DNA from 4 places in the Klebsiella sp. R445 genome. Region 1 is predicted to be linked to each of the others. Evidence: riboswitches for the same ligand, from Rfam matches in the RefSeq annotation. Region 1 holds a riboswitch; each other region holds the start of a gene.
The links. Region 1 has a riboswitch for thiamine pyrophosphate ahead of thiB (type 2 periplasmic-binding domain-containing protein). Riboswitches for the same ligand answer to the same signal wherever they lie in the genome.
Positions count from the first base shown of each region.

Region 2: it holds a riboswitch for thiamine pyrophosphate, as region 1 does, so the genes downstream of both, thiM (hydroxyethylthiazole kinase) here and thiB (type 2 periplasmic-binding domain-containing protein) in region 1, are expected to answer to the same signal.
Region 3: it holds a riboswitch for thiamine pyrophosphate, as region 1 does, so the genes downstream of both, ACMYSN_RS02430 (TenA family protein) here and thiB (type 2 periplasmic-binding domain-containing protein) in region 1, are expected to answer to the same signal.
Region 4: it holds a riboswitch for thiamine pyrophosphate, as region 1 does, so the genes downstream of both, thiC (phosphomethylpyrimidine synthase ThiC) here and thiB (type 2 periplasmic-binding domain-containing protein) in region 1, are expected to answer to the same signal.

Region 1 is NZ_CP180446.1:2,367,204-2,370,522, forward strand. Features, by position in the region: gene sgrR (HTH-type transcriptional regulator SgrR) at 1-1,275, shown strand, start outside; TPP riboswitch at 1,313-1,495, shown strand; gene thiB (type 2 periplasmic-binding domain-containing protein) at 1,527-2,510, shown strand; gene thiP (thiamine/thiamine pyrophosphate ABC transporter permease ThiP) at 2,486-3,319, shown strand, end outside.
Region 2 is NZ_CP180446.1:4,912,569-4,915,887, forward strand. Features, by position in the region: gene ACMYSN_RS23150 (TonB-dependent receptor domain-containing protein) at 1-1,466, shown strand, start outside; TPP riboswitch at 1,558-1,654, shown strand; gene thiM (hydroxyethylthiazole kinase) at 1,689-2,465, shown strand; gene thiD (hydroxymethylpyrimidine/phosphomethylpyrimidine kinase) at 2,462-3,262, shown strand.
Region 3 is NZ_CP180446.1:514,916-518,234, reverse strand. Features, by position in the region: gene ACMYSN_RS02440 (ABC transporter permease) at 1-711, opposite strand, end outside; gene ACMYSN_RS02435 (ABC transporter ATP-binding protein) at 708-1,436, opposite strand; gene ACMYSN_RS02430 (TenA family protein) at 1,433-2,128, opposite strand; TPP riboswitch at 2,194-2,295, opposite strand; gene ACMYSN_RS02425 (BamA/TamA family outer membrane protein) at 2,592-3,319, shown strand, end outside.
Region 4 is NZ_CP180446.1:2,905,718-2,909,036, forward strand. Features, by position in the region: gene nudC (NAD(+) diphosphatase) at 1-630, opposite strand, end outside; gene rsd (sigma D regulator) at 724-1,221, shown strand; TPP riboswitch at 1,275-1,427, shown strand; gene thiC (phosphomethylpyrimidine synthase ThiC) at 1,514-3,319, shown strand, end outside.

The DNA.
Region 1 (3,319 bases):
CGGCCGATGAAAAACCTGCTCCCCGGCAGCGCGCTGCGCCGCTCAGAAAACCATATAGCCCGGCAGATCTTCAGCGCGCTGACCCGGGTAAATGAGGAAAACGGGGAACTGGAAGCCGATATTGCCCACCACTGGCAGCAGATTTCGCCGACCCACTGGCGGTTCTTTCTCCGCCCCGGCATTCATTTTCACCACGGCAGAGAGCTGGAGATGGAGGATGTGATTGCCTCCTTACAGCGCAGCAACACCCTGCCGCTGTATGCGCATATCGAACGTATTGTCTCCCCCACCGCCTGGACTCTGGACATTCACCTGACGCAACCGGACCGCTGGCTACCGTGGCTGTTGGGCCAGGTTTCGGCGGTGGTTCTGCCGCGGGAATGGCAATCGATGGACAATTTCGCCAGTATGCCGGTCGGCACCGGGCCTTACGCGGTGGTACGCAACAATCAAAACCAGCTGAAGATCCACGCCTTCGATGACTATTTTGGCTACCGGGCGCTGATCGATGAAGTCAACGTCTGGGTGCTGCCGGAAATTAGCGAAGAACCCAACGGCGGCTTAACGCTGCAGGGCACCACCCAAAGTGAAAAGGCGGTGGAGAGCCGCCTTGAAGAAGGGTGTTACTACCTGCTGTTTGATGCCCGCAGCCCGCTTGGCGACAACAGCGCGGTACGTCAGTGGCTCAGCTACCTGTTCCAGCCCGCCACGCTGCTCTACCATGCCGGTGAACATTACCAGGGTAACTGGTTCCCGGCCTACGGCCTGCTGCCCCGCTGGCACCACGCCCGCAGCCACGCCTGTGAAAAACCGGCGGGGTTGGAATCCGTCACTCTGACCTATTATCGCGATCACGTCGAACACCGGGTGATGGGCGGGATCATGGCGGAGCTGCTGGCGGAGCATCAGGTAAAACTTGAGATTCAGGAGCTGGAGTACGAGGAGTGGCACCGCGGCGAGGTGGTCAGCGATATCTGGCTGAACAGCGCCAACTTTACCCTGCCGATCGATTTTTCACTCTTTGCCTTGCTGTACGAAGTCCCGCTGATTCGCCACTGCATCCCCATCGACTGGGAGCAGGAAACCCGGCGCTGGCACGCCGGCGAATTAAACCCGGCCACCTGGAGCCAGCAGTTGCTGGCCAATCAAACCGTCGTTCCGCTGATCCACCACTGGCTGATGATCCAGGGCCAGCGCAGCATGCGCGGCGTGCGCATGAACACCCTCGGCTGGTTTGATTTCAAATCCGCATGGTTTGCCCCGCCGGAGCCGTAATGCTTTCAGTCAACTAACAAAATCATTACACTATTCGCCGTTCTCAACGGGGTGCTATTAAACATACACGCGATCGTTCGGACTACCTCAAAAGCGGCAAGCCACTGAACAGGCTAGCTAACGCAGAGGCAGCGCGCTCGATGAAGTGTATAGGCTGAGAAAATACCCGTCGAACCTGATCCGGATAACGCCGGCGAAGGGATTTGGGGCCGACTCAAAATCCTTTGCCACCCTTTTTTATGAGGTGCAAAGTGTTGAAAAAATTACTCCCGCTGCTGGTACTGGTCGCCGCGCCCACGCTGGCGAAGCCTGTCCTTACCGTTTATACCTATGACTCTTTTTCCGCCGACTGGGGCCCTGGCCCGGTGGTGAAAAAGGCGTTTGAAGCCGACTGCAACTGCGAGCTGAAGTTCGTGGCGCTGGAAGATGGCGTGTCGTTGCTTAACCGTCTGCGGATGGAGGGCAAAAACAGCAAAGCCGATGTAGTGCTCGGGCTGGATAACAATCTGCTGGAAGCGGCGGCGCAGAGCAAATTGTTCGCCAAAAGCCAGGTGCCGGTCAGCGCGGTCACCGTGCCTGGCGGCTGGGATAACGACACCTTCGTGCCGTTCGATTATGGCTACTTCGCATTCGTCTACGATAAAAACAAGCTCCAGAACCCGCCTAAAAGCCTGAAAGAGCTGGTTGAAAGCGATCGGAAATGGCGGGTGATCTATGAAGATCCGCGGACCAGTACGCCGGGCCTGGGGCTGCTGCTGTGGATGCAGAAAGTCTATGGCGATAAGGCCCCGGAAGCCTGGCAGAAACTGGCAGCGAAAACGGTCACCGTCACCAAAGGCTGGAGCGAGGCCTACGGTCTGTTCCTGAAAGGGGAAAGCGACCTGGTGCTCAGCTATACCACCTCGCCGGCCTATCACATTATCGAAGAGAAAAAAGACCAGTACGCGGCCGCCGGTTTTACCGAAGGTCACTATCTGCAGGTTGAAGTCGCCGCGCGCACCGCCGCCAGCAAACAACCCGAACTGGCTGAAAAATTCCTCAAGTTTATGGTGTCACCGGCCTTCCAGAACGCGATCCCTACCGGCAACTGGATGTATCCGGTTACCCAGGTTGCGCTACCCGCAGGCTTTGACGCCCTGCAAAAACCGCAAACCACCCTGCAATTTACCCCGCAGCAGGTCGCCGCAGAACGTCAGAACTGGATTAATGCATGGCAACGCGCCGTCAGCCACTAAGTCTTAGCTGGCTGGTACCGGGCCTGACGGCCAGCGCATTGCTGGTCGTCGTGGCGCTGTCGGCGTTTCTGGCGCTCTGGAGCAGCGCGCCGGAGGCCGCCTGGTCTTCGGTATTGAACGATAGCTACCTGTGGCACGTTATCCGCTTCTCCTTCTGGCAGGCGTTTCTCTCGGCGCTCCTCTCCGTCGTGCCGGCGGTGTTTCTCGCCCGCGCGCTCTACCGCCGACGTTTTCCCGGTCGAACGCTGTTGCTGCGCCTGTGCGCAATGACGCTGATTCTGCCGGTACTGGTGGCGGTCTTCGGTATTCTTAGCGTGTACGGTCGTCAGGGCTGGTTGGCGGCGCTGTTTAACGTCGTCGGCTGGCAGTGGGATTTCTCACCCTACGGGTTACAGGGCATTCTTCTGGCGCACGTCTTCTTCAATATGCCGATGGCCACCCGCCTGCTGTTGCAGGCGCTGGAGAATATCCCCGGAGAGCAGCGCCAGATAGCCGCCCAGTTGGGAATGCGCGGCTATCACTTTTTCCGCCTGGTGGAATGGCCGTGGCTCCGGCGGCAAATTCCGCCCGTTGCGGCGCTGATTTTTATGCTGTGCTTCGCCAGTTTCGCCACCGTGCTGTCCCTCGGCGGCGGCCCGCGGGCCACCACCATTGAGCTGGCGATCTACCAGGCGCTGAGCTTTGATTACGATCCGGCCCGCGCCGCGATGCTGGCGCTGATCCAGATGATCTGCTGCCTCGGGCTGGTACTGCTTGCCCAGCGCTTGAGCAAAGCAGTCGCCATCGGCGTGAGCCATGTTCATGGCTGG
Region 2 (3,319 bases), 2.5 Mb from region 1:
AGGATAATTACTTCCTGCAGGAGAAAAGCGAATACGGCAACACCAACCAGAGCAACGTTTTCTTGATGGGACCGGTGGTGCCGGGCAAACTCGGGGTAAGCGTGGCGGCGGATTATCTTGACCGTCGCGATGATGATAGCCCGGCTAAGCAGCGTTTTGTGAAGCACGAGGCGGGGAATCTGGATGCGACGATTTCCATGTCGCCCACCGATACCCAACTGTGGGATCTGAACGCCACCAAAGGCAATCAGGAGAAAACCCATAACGATAAGCAGTGGTACTGGGGTTTTGACCGCGATGCGGCCTCGCTTTCGCAGCACGCCTGGTACGGCGATGACCTGCTGGAGGTCAAAAACTTCATCAGCTACGAGAAAGCGCGCACGGAATATCGTGTGCCGGGCATGGATTCACAATTTATTAAACAGAATAACTTCGAAGCCAACAGCGCGAACACCTTTACCCTGGGCGATCACAAGCTGACGTTAGGTATTAACTTTACCCGCAACGAGCTGAATGACACCTTTGGTATAGAAGACAAGGAGGCGCCCGGCGTGACGCCGGTCAGCAAGATCACCCGTCACGGCTGGGCGGTCTTTGCAGAAGATGCCTGGATGATGGTGCCGGATTTCACCCTGACCACCTCGGCGCGTCTGGATCATGACAGCTATTTTGGCTACCACGTCACTCCTAAGCTGTACGGTAACTGGACCCTGAATGAAACCTGGGCGCTGAAAGGCGGCGTGTCCGCCGGGTATAAGAAGCCGGATCTGCGCGAGAACAACGCCGGTTTTACCAGCGTCTACGGCGCGTATCCTTACTCCGAAATCGGCATTGGTAATGATGACCTGAAGCCGGAGCAGAGCATCAACACCGAGCTGGGGGTGTACTGGCAGCAGGACGCGCTGGCGCTGGATGCCACGATTTTCCACACCAAATTCAAAGACAAAATCAGCGATCACACCATCTGTACGGCATCTGCGACCCAGAAGTGTCAGTACAATGGCTACACCGCGGACACCGTGTCGCAATACATTAACGTCGGTGATGCGGAGATCTACGGTCTGGAGCTGAACGGCGACTGGCAGGCCACCGCCGCGCTGAAAGCCAACGCGAACTATACCTACACCCACAGCGAACAGAAGAGCGGTGAGTATAAAGGGTACGCGCTGAGCGATTTCCCGAGCAGCATGGCCAACGTGTCGCTGACCTGGAATACGACCAACGATCTTGAGCTGTGGACCCGGGCAAGCTGGCGCAGCAACTCGCCGGATATCGGCAAGTCCACCTCCACCGAGGCCTACGCGCTGGTGGATCTCGGCGCTCGGTATCACCTGAATAAGCACGTCACCCTGATGAGCGGTATCTACAATCTGTTTGATGTGAACCCGATTTACAGCACCTCCTACCGACAGACCGCGATGCTGGAAGGGCGCCGCTACAATTTTGGCGGCCGCATCGAGTTCTGAGCATAAGGCAGGGGTTGTGTCTTTGGCTGGTGGCTGGCATGATCCACAACAGGGATTAACGAGCCGTTAATCCCAACTTATTGATTTTGATTTAAATGACTCGGGGTGCCCTTCTTTGTGAAGGCTGAGATAAACCCGTAGTACCTGATCTGGATAATGCCAGCGTAGGGAAGTCAGAGACCACAAGGTCGTTGCTTCTACGTCGCCTGGCTGGAGCACACGATGCAAACTGAGCCACTCAATCTCGCGCATATCGCGCACCTGCAACATCTGTTTCGCCGCCATTCCCCCCTTGTGCACTGCATGACCAACGATGTGGTACAGACCTTTACCGCCAACGTTCTGCTGGCGATCGGCGCCTCGCCGGCAATGGTTATTGACCCGCAAGAAGCGGCGCAGTTTGCTGCTATCGCCGATGGACTGCTGATTAACGTCGGCACCTTAACCGTCGACCGTGCGGAAGCCATGCGCGGCGCGGTGCTCAGTGCGCAAAGCGCCGGTAAACCCTGGACACTGGATCCGGTGGCGGTTGGAGCATTAACCCTGCGCAGCACCTTCTGCCATGAACTGCTGAGCCTGCAACCGGCGGCCATTCGCGGCAACGCCTCGGAAATTATGGCGCTGGCCGGCATGAGCGGCGGCGGGCGCGGCGTGGACACCACCGATACCGCCGCCGCGGCGCTGCCGGCGGCCCAGGCGCTGGCCCGACAGATCAATACCATTGTGGCAGTGACCGGTGAAGTGGATTACATCACCGACGGACAGCGCACACGCACGGTCAGCGGCGGCGATGTGCTGATGACCCGGGTGGTGGGCACCGGCTGCGCGCTCTCCGCCGTAGTGGCCGCCAGTACCGCCATGCCAGGCGACCGCCTCGAGAACGTTGCCGCCGCCTGCGGCCTGATGAAACAGGCCGGTGGCCTGGCGGCTCACGGCAGAGGACCGGGCAGTTTTACCCCGGCATTTCTTGATGCGTTATACGGGGAGCTGCAGGGATGAAACGGATTAATGCACTGACTATCGCCGGTACCGACCCCAGCGGCGGCGCCGGGATCCAGGCCGATCTGAAAACGTTCTCTGCGCTGGGGGCCTATGGCTGCTCGGTGATCACCGCGCTGGTGGCGCAAAACACCCGCGGCGTGCAGTCGGTCTATCGTATCGAACCTGACTTTGTTGCCGCCCAGTTGGATTCCGTGTTCAGCGACGTGCGCATCGATACCACCAAAATTGGCATGCTGGCGGAAACGGATATCGTGGAGGCGGTGGCGGAGCGCCTGGCCCGCTATCAGATCGACAACGTGGTGCTGGATACGGTGATGCTGGCGAAAAGCGGCGATCCGCTGCTCAGCGCCTCTGCGGTGGAGACGTTACGCAAGCGCCTGTTGCCGCACGTGTCGTTGATTACCCCTAATCTGCCGGAGGCGGCGGCGCTGCTGGATGCCCCCCATGCGCAAAATGAGAAAGAGATGCTGGAGCAGGGGCGGGCGCTGCTGGCGATGGGCTGCGGCGCGGTACTGATGAAAGGCGGCCATCTCGATAACGCCGAAAGCCCGGACTGGCTGTTTACCCGCGACGGCGAACAGCGCTTCACCGCGCCGCGGGTGCAGACCAAAAATACCCACGGTACCGGCTGTACGCTCTCCGCGGCGCTGGCCGCACTGCGCCCACGCTATGCCGACTGGGGGCAGACGGTGGCGGAAGCTAAAGGCTGGCTCTCTGCGGCGCTGGCGCAGGCCGATTCGCTGGAAGTGGGCCACGGCATCGGGCCGGTGCACCATTTCCACGCGTGGTGGTAAATCGGATAACGCTCCCCGCTGGCTGAGGGATGTCGACACCATTATCTGTGCCAGCGA
Region 3 (3,319 bases), 1.9 Mb from region 1:
TAAAAAGGCATCTACCGCCAGCCACAGCAGGACCGTCAGCAGCACTAAAATAAACAGGGCGGCAAAACAGACGTCGGTCTGCATGCGCGCATTGGCGTTGAGCATCACGTAGCCGAGGCCTTCCGCCGACCCGACCCATTCACCGATGATCGCGCCGATTGGCGCGACGGCGGCGGCCATCCGCAGACCAGAGCCGAGCGCCGGTAGCGCCGCCATCAGGCGTACGTGACGCAGCTGCGCGCCGAAAGAAGCGCCCATGGTGCGGGCCAGATCGAGATAGTCGTGATTGACCCGCCGCAGGCCATCAAAAAATGCCGAGGTCACAGGGAAGAAGATCACCAGCACCGCCATCATGACTTTGGCGCTCATCCCGAAGCCAAACCACAGCACCAGCAGGGGGGCGAGGGCGAACACCGGAATAGCCTGGCTGGTCAGCACCAGCGGCATCAGCCAGCGCTGCAGCCGTGGCGAGACGATCATACACAGGGCCAGCACCACCCCGAGCAGCACGCCAAGCGCCAGACCGCTGAGGATCTCGCTGAGGGTGACCAGGGTGTGCCAGCTCAGCCAGCTGCGATTAACCCACAGGGCTTCGGCCACCGCCGCCGGTGACGGCAGCAGGAACGCCGGGATACCGCTGCGGCTTGCCAGCCACCACAGCAGCAGCAGGCCACAGAACACCACGCCGCCGCGAAACAGTTTGCCGCTCATCCATTGGCCCTCATCAGCTGTTGCAGCAGTTCGGCCTGGCTGGTCAGCAACAGCGGATCGTCCGGCGCACGGGGCGGGACTCCCGCCAGATGGTGTGAATCGTCCATGCCGCCCGCCGCGAGCGAGAGCACCAGCAGCCGATGGCTCAGCCGGCAGGCTTCCATCGGATCGTGCGTAATCAGCACTACGGTGCGATCAACCAGCAGCTCCGCCGCCAGCGTCTGGATGCGCGTGCGGGTAATGGTATCCAGCGCGGAAAAGGGTTCATCCATCAGCACCAGCGGGCGGTCTTCGTATAAGGTGCGTGCCAGCGCCGCCCGCTGACGCATGCCGCCGGAGAGCGCGGCGGGACGATCGTCGGCGCAGTGGCTGAGCCCAACCTGTTCTAACAGGCGGTTCACGCGCGGCGTGTCGGTGCGCTCTCCGCGTAGCCTGGCCCCTAACGCGACGTTCTCACGCACGCTCAACCAGGGATACAACAGATCTTTTTGCCCCATCCACGCCAGACGGTGGCCGAGCGGCTCGCCGTCGCTGGCGTAAACCCGCCCGTGAGTTGGCGAGGCCAGTCCGGCGATAATCCGCAGCAGGCTGGTTTTACCCACGCCGCTGGCCCCCAGCAACGAGGTCCACTGCCCGCCAGGAAGATCGAACGACAGATTGGCGAAAATCATCCGCGAGCCAAACTGCAGGCTCAGCTCCCGGACATGAAGGGTCGGGGCTGTCACGCCGTAGCCTCCGTGGCGGCATTCAGCCCCATTTGCCAGAAGTTTGCTTCCAGCCGCGTTGCGGTGGCGAAGATTTCACTGAGATCCGCGAAGCGCGATTCGGCGCCGCGCTGTTGCCACAGGGTTTCCAGCAGACCAATGGCGGCAGTGACGCCCTCGAGATAGCCGGCGTCGCCGTAGTTGCGGATCCACGATGCGTAGGGGTTATCGGTAAAGCGGGTTTCCGGGTCGTGCAGCAACCCGAGGCCAATCTCCGCGTAGCCGGCGACGCAGGGCATCAGCGCCACCAGCAGATCCAGCGTATCGCCGGAATGGCCAATATCCAGCACGTAGCGGGTGTAGTTCACCGTTTCAGGGGCTTCGCGCTCGGCAGCCATCAGCGCTTCGTCCAACCCCCAGCCGGCGCAATAGCCGACATGCAGCGGCAGTTCGCCCAAAATAGCGTTCAGTGAGGCGGACGCGGCGCGCATCTCCGGCAGGGTGCGCAGTTTGCTGACCAGCAGGGCATAGCTGCGGGCAAAGTGGATCAGGAACAGATAGTCCTGGGTAAGATAGCGGCGGAAGGCCGGTTCGGGCAGGGAGCCGTCAGCAAGCTGGCGAACAAAAGGGTGGGCGACGTAGTGCGTCCAGTCGTCTCCTGCCTGCTGGCGCAGACGACCATAAATACCCTGGGTGAAGAGGGGAAGAATCACAGGACCTCCTGAGTAAGGGGAGATCCGGGCGTGCGGAAGTATGAACAGGCAATGGCGGTAGCGTGGCAAAATTGCCGACCCGTCCCTTCGCTGGCATGACCCAGATCAGGTTCAAAGGGTTCGGCTTACGCCATCTCAGCCCTCACGGGACACCCCTCGGTTGCGCCATGTTATACGGCATTCACTTTTTGATTACAATCCCCTGGTTCATCGCTGAAAAGCGACAGAATAAGTGACAACGTCACACCTTCTGGCAACGGCAATCCGCCTCGCTCGTTGCATATTCACGTTAACTTTTGTTAGCAATTTGTGTGCTAAATCTCCTTATTTTGTCCAAAATTAAAGAAAACCTGTTACCGAAAATTGGTAGTTCAGGGCGCCATAGGATATATTTTTGCTATCTGAAACCCATTATTCTTCAGTTACCTGGGTGTTCAGAATCCATCTTATCCCCGGAGAGTGCATGAAGTTTCCGCTTTCAACCTTACTGCTAGCGCTTATCGGGCCGCTTTCTACTTCTGCTACAGCGAGCAGTCTGTTTGATCCTGAAGATGGCATGGTGGACATGAGCCACTACCTGCAGGACAACCAGTACGGATTTCTTCCGGTGCCGATGGTCATTACCGAGCCGGCGGTGGGCTACGGCGGCGGTCTGTTTGGTCTCTTTTTGCACGGTAAAGGCACCCACAAAGGGGATAATTTTATTCCCCCACCGATGACCGCTTTTGGCGGCGGCGCGACGCAGAACGGCACCTGGTTTGTCGGCGGCGGCCATCGCCATACCTGGAATGACGACCACATTCGTTACCTGGTGATGATGGGCTACGCCAATATCAAACTCGATATCTACGGCGACGGCTTAAGTCATTTTGATCAAAACAAGGCCATTCACTCACAAACCAAAGGCTATGGTGGGTTACAGAAACTGCTGTTCCGCGTTGGCGATTCGCCGGTGTTTGTCGGGGCTTCTCAGGTGTACGCGAAAACCGATATTTCAGCCGAAAACCCGGTGGTCAATCGGGTCTGGCAGCAGGTATTTGGTCAGGAGAGCACGTCGTCGGCTTTAGGGATGGTGGCTGAATATGACACGACGGATAATTTTTTCTATCCTAAGAAAGGGTTATCGGTGCAGGGAGAGTACCGGTTCTACCGCTCATTGTTAGGCGGCGATTATCACTACAACCAGTTCTC
Region 4 (3,319 bases), 540 kb from region 1:
GCTATCATACTCCGCCATAAACGCGGTCATCAGCGACTGGGGGAACGGCCACGGCTGGGAGGTCACATAGCGCAGGTTTTTCACCTTCAGGCCGCACTCTTCCATCACTTCGCGGGCCACTGCCTGTTCCAGGGTCTCCCCCACTTCGACAAACCCGGCCAGCACCGTGTGTACGCCGTTACGATGGCGGGTATGCTGCGCCAGCAGGATCGTATCGTCCCGACGGATCGCCACGATCATGCACGGGGCAATTTGCGGGTAGTAGCGCTCGCGGCAGTGGCCGCACAGCATCGCCCACTCGGTTTTGCTCGGGTGCATCGGGTGGCCGCAGTAGCCGCAGAATTTATGCGAGCGATAAAACTCGCTTAGCTGGATGCCGCGCCCCGCCAGCTGAAACAGCCCCGGGTCGCTATCCAGCACCTGGCGTAACGATCCCATATCCTGCCGACGATCCTGGCGCACCATCCACACCGCATCACCTTGCCATTCTCCGATATGCAGCGCGTGCTGACCGACAAGATTGAAATTTACCGCTTCGCCATGTGGTAATTCCCCGCCGGGTAACCATAATTTTTGTTCGTGACTGACGATCCACCAGCCGCGATCTAATTTTTCAATAATACGATCCATATCTATTGCACTACCTTCGTTTTACTGGCACTTTTAACATTATATTTACATTTTGGTGAGCAACGTTATTTTCTTAAACTTGCGGAGTCAACCATGTTAAACCAGCTGGAAAACCTAACGGAACGTGTTGGAGGCAGTAATAAACTGGTCGATCGCTGGCTACATGTACGTAAGCATTTGCTCGTGGCTTACTACAAGCTGGTTGGCCTGAAGCCCGGCAAAGAATCCTTTATGCGACTGAACGAAAAGGCGCTGGATAATTTTTGCCAAAGCCTGGTGGATTATCTCTCCTCCGGCCATTTTAATATTTATGAACGTATTCTTGGCGAAATGGAAGGCAATACGCCACTTTTGGCTGCCACCAAACTCTATCCGCAGCTGGAAGCCAACACTCAGCTGATTATGGATTGCTACGACTCCTGCCTCGAAAACGCCATCGACCACGATAACTATCTCGAATTTCAGCAGGCGCTGTCCGATATCGGCGAAGCGCTGGAAGCGCGATTCGCGCTGGAAGACAAGCTGATCGTACTGGCGATATCGCATAACCTGAAAGACAACATCAGCGACAATATCGCGCCGACGGCTTGAGTTGTGCGCTGTTAACGAGTAGTTTACATACGTTCCCCCTCGCTGGAGGGGGATGTATCTTGTCGGAGTGCCCATTTTCCACAACAGCATTCGTGATGCCTCAAGGCAGCACGAAGGATGAAGCGGAAAAGGCTGAGACCGTTAATTCGGGATCCGCGGAACCTGATCAGGCTAATACCTGCGAAGGGAACAAGAGTAAACTGTCCTATGCGACCGTCCCTCCAGGACCGATCGCCTCTGTTACTCCATCCGTCGTCTGACAAGCCATGTCCTTTTTCATCTGGAATGCGCTATGTCTGCAACAAAGTCTGAACCAAAACTCACCCGTCGGGAACAGCGCGAACGCGCCCAGCATTTTATCCATACCCTGGAAGGGACCGCCTTTCCCCGCTCCCAACGCATCTACATTCAGGGCCAGCAGGCGGAGATCCGCGTGCCGATGCGGGAAATCCAGCTCAGTCCCACCTTGATTGGCGGTGATAAAGCCCAGCCGCAGTACGAACAAAACGAAGCGATCCCGGTGTACGACACCTCCGGCCCTTATGGCGACCCCGACGTGGCGATCGATGTGCGCCAGGGACTGTCAACGCTGCGCCAGCCATGGATTGATGCACGCGATGACAGCGAACCGCTGCAGGAACGCAGCTCGCAGTATACCAAAGCGCGCCTCGCCGATGACGATCTTGATACGCTGCGCTTTCGTGGCCAGCTGACGCCACGGCGCGCGAAGCCTGGCAAATGCGTCACCCAGCTCCACTATGCCCGTCAGGGGATCGTGACGCCTGAAATGGCGTTCATCGCCATCCGCGAAAACATGGGCCGGGAGCGTATTCGCGGGGAGGTATTGCGCCACCAGCATCCGGGGGAAAGTTTCGGCGCCCGGCTACCGGACAATATCACCGCAGAATTCGTCCGCGATGAGGTCGCTGCCGGGCGGGCCATCATTCCTGCCAACATCAACCACCCGGAATCTGAGCCGATGATTATCGGCCGCAACTTTCTGGTGAAGGTCAACGCCAACATCGGCAACTCGGCGGTCACCTCCTCCATCGAAGAAGAGGTAGAAAAGCTGGTATGGTCGACGCGCTGGGGCGCCGATACGGTGATGGATTTGTCCACCGGACGGTATATCCACGAAACCCGCGAATGGATCCTGCGTAACAGCCCGGTCCCCATCGGCACCGTGCCGATTTACCAGGCGCTGGAGAAGGTTAACGGGATCGCCGAGAACCTCACCTGGGAAGCTTTTCGCGACACCTTGCTGGAGCAGGCAGAACAGGGCGTCGACTATTTCACCATCCATGCCGGCGTCCTGCTGCGCTACGTGCCGATGACAGCCAGACGCCTGACCGGTATTGTCTCCCGTGGCGGCTCTATCATGGCCAAGTGGTGCCTCTCGCATCATCAGGAAAACTTCCTCTACGAGCGTTTCCGCGAAATCTGTGAGATTTGCGCCGCCTATGATGTCTCCCTCTCCCTCGGCGACGGCCTGCGCCCCGGCTCGATTCAGGACGCCAACGATGAAGCGCAGTTTGCCGAGCTGCACACACTGGGCGAGCTGACCAAAATCGCCTGGGAGTACGATGTGCAGGTGATGATTGAAGGCCCGGGCCATGTGCCGATGCAGATGATCCGCCGCAATATGGCCGAGGAACTCGAGCACTGCCACGAAGCGCCGTTCTACACGTTGGGGCCGCTGACCACCGATATCGCCCCGGGCTATGACCATTTCACCTCCGGCATCGGCGCGGCAATGATCGGCTGGTTTGGCTGCGCGATGCTCTGCTACGTCACGCCGAAAGAACACCTCGGCCTGCCGAATAAAGAAGATGTGAAACAGGGGCTGATCACCTACAAAATTGCGGCCCATGCGGCGGATCTGGCGAAAGGCCATCCCGGCGCACAGATCCGTGATAACGCCATGTCCAAAGCCCGTTTTGAATTCCGCTGGGAAGACCAGTTCAACCTCGCCCTCGATCCATTCACCGCCCGTGCTTATCACGACGAAACGCTACCGCAGGAATCCGGCAAAGTCGCCCATTTCTGCTCCATGTGCGGGCCCAAATTCTGTTCAATGAAAATCACCCAGGAAGTACGG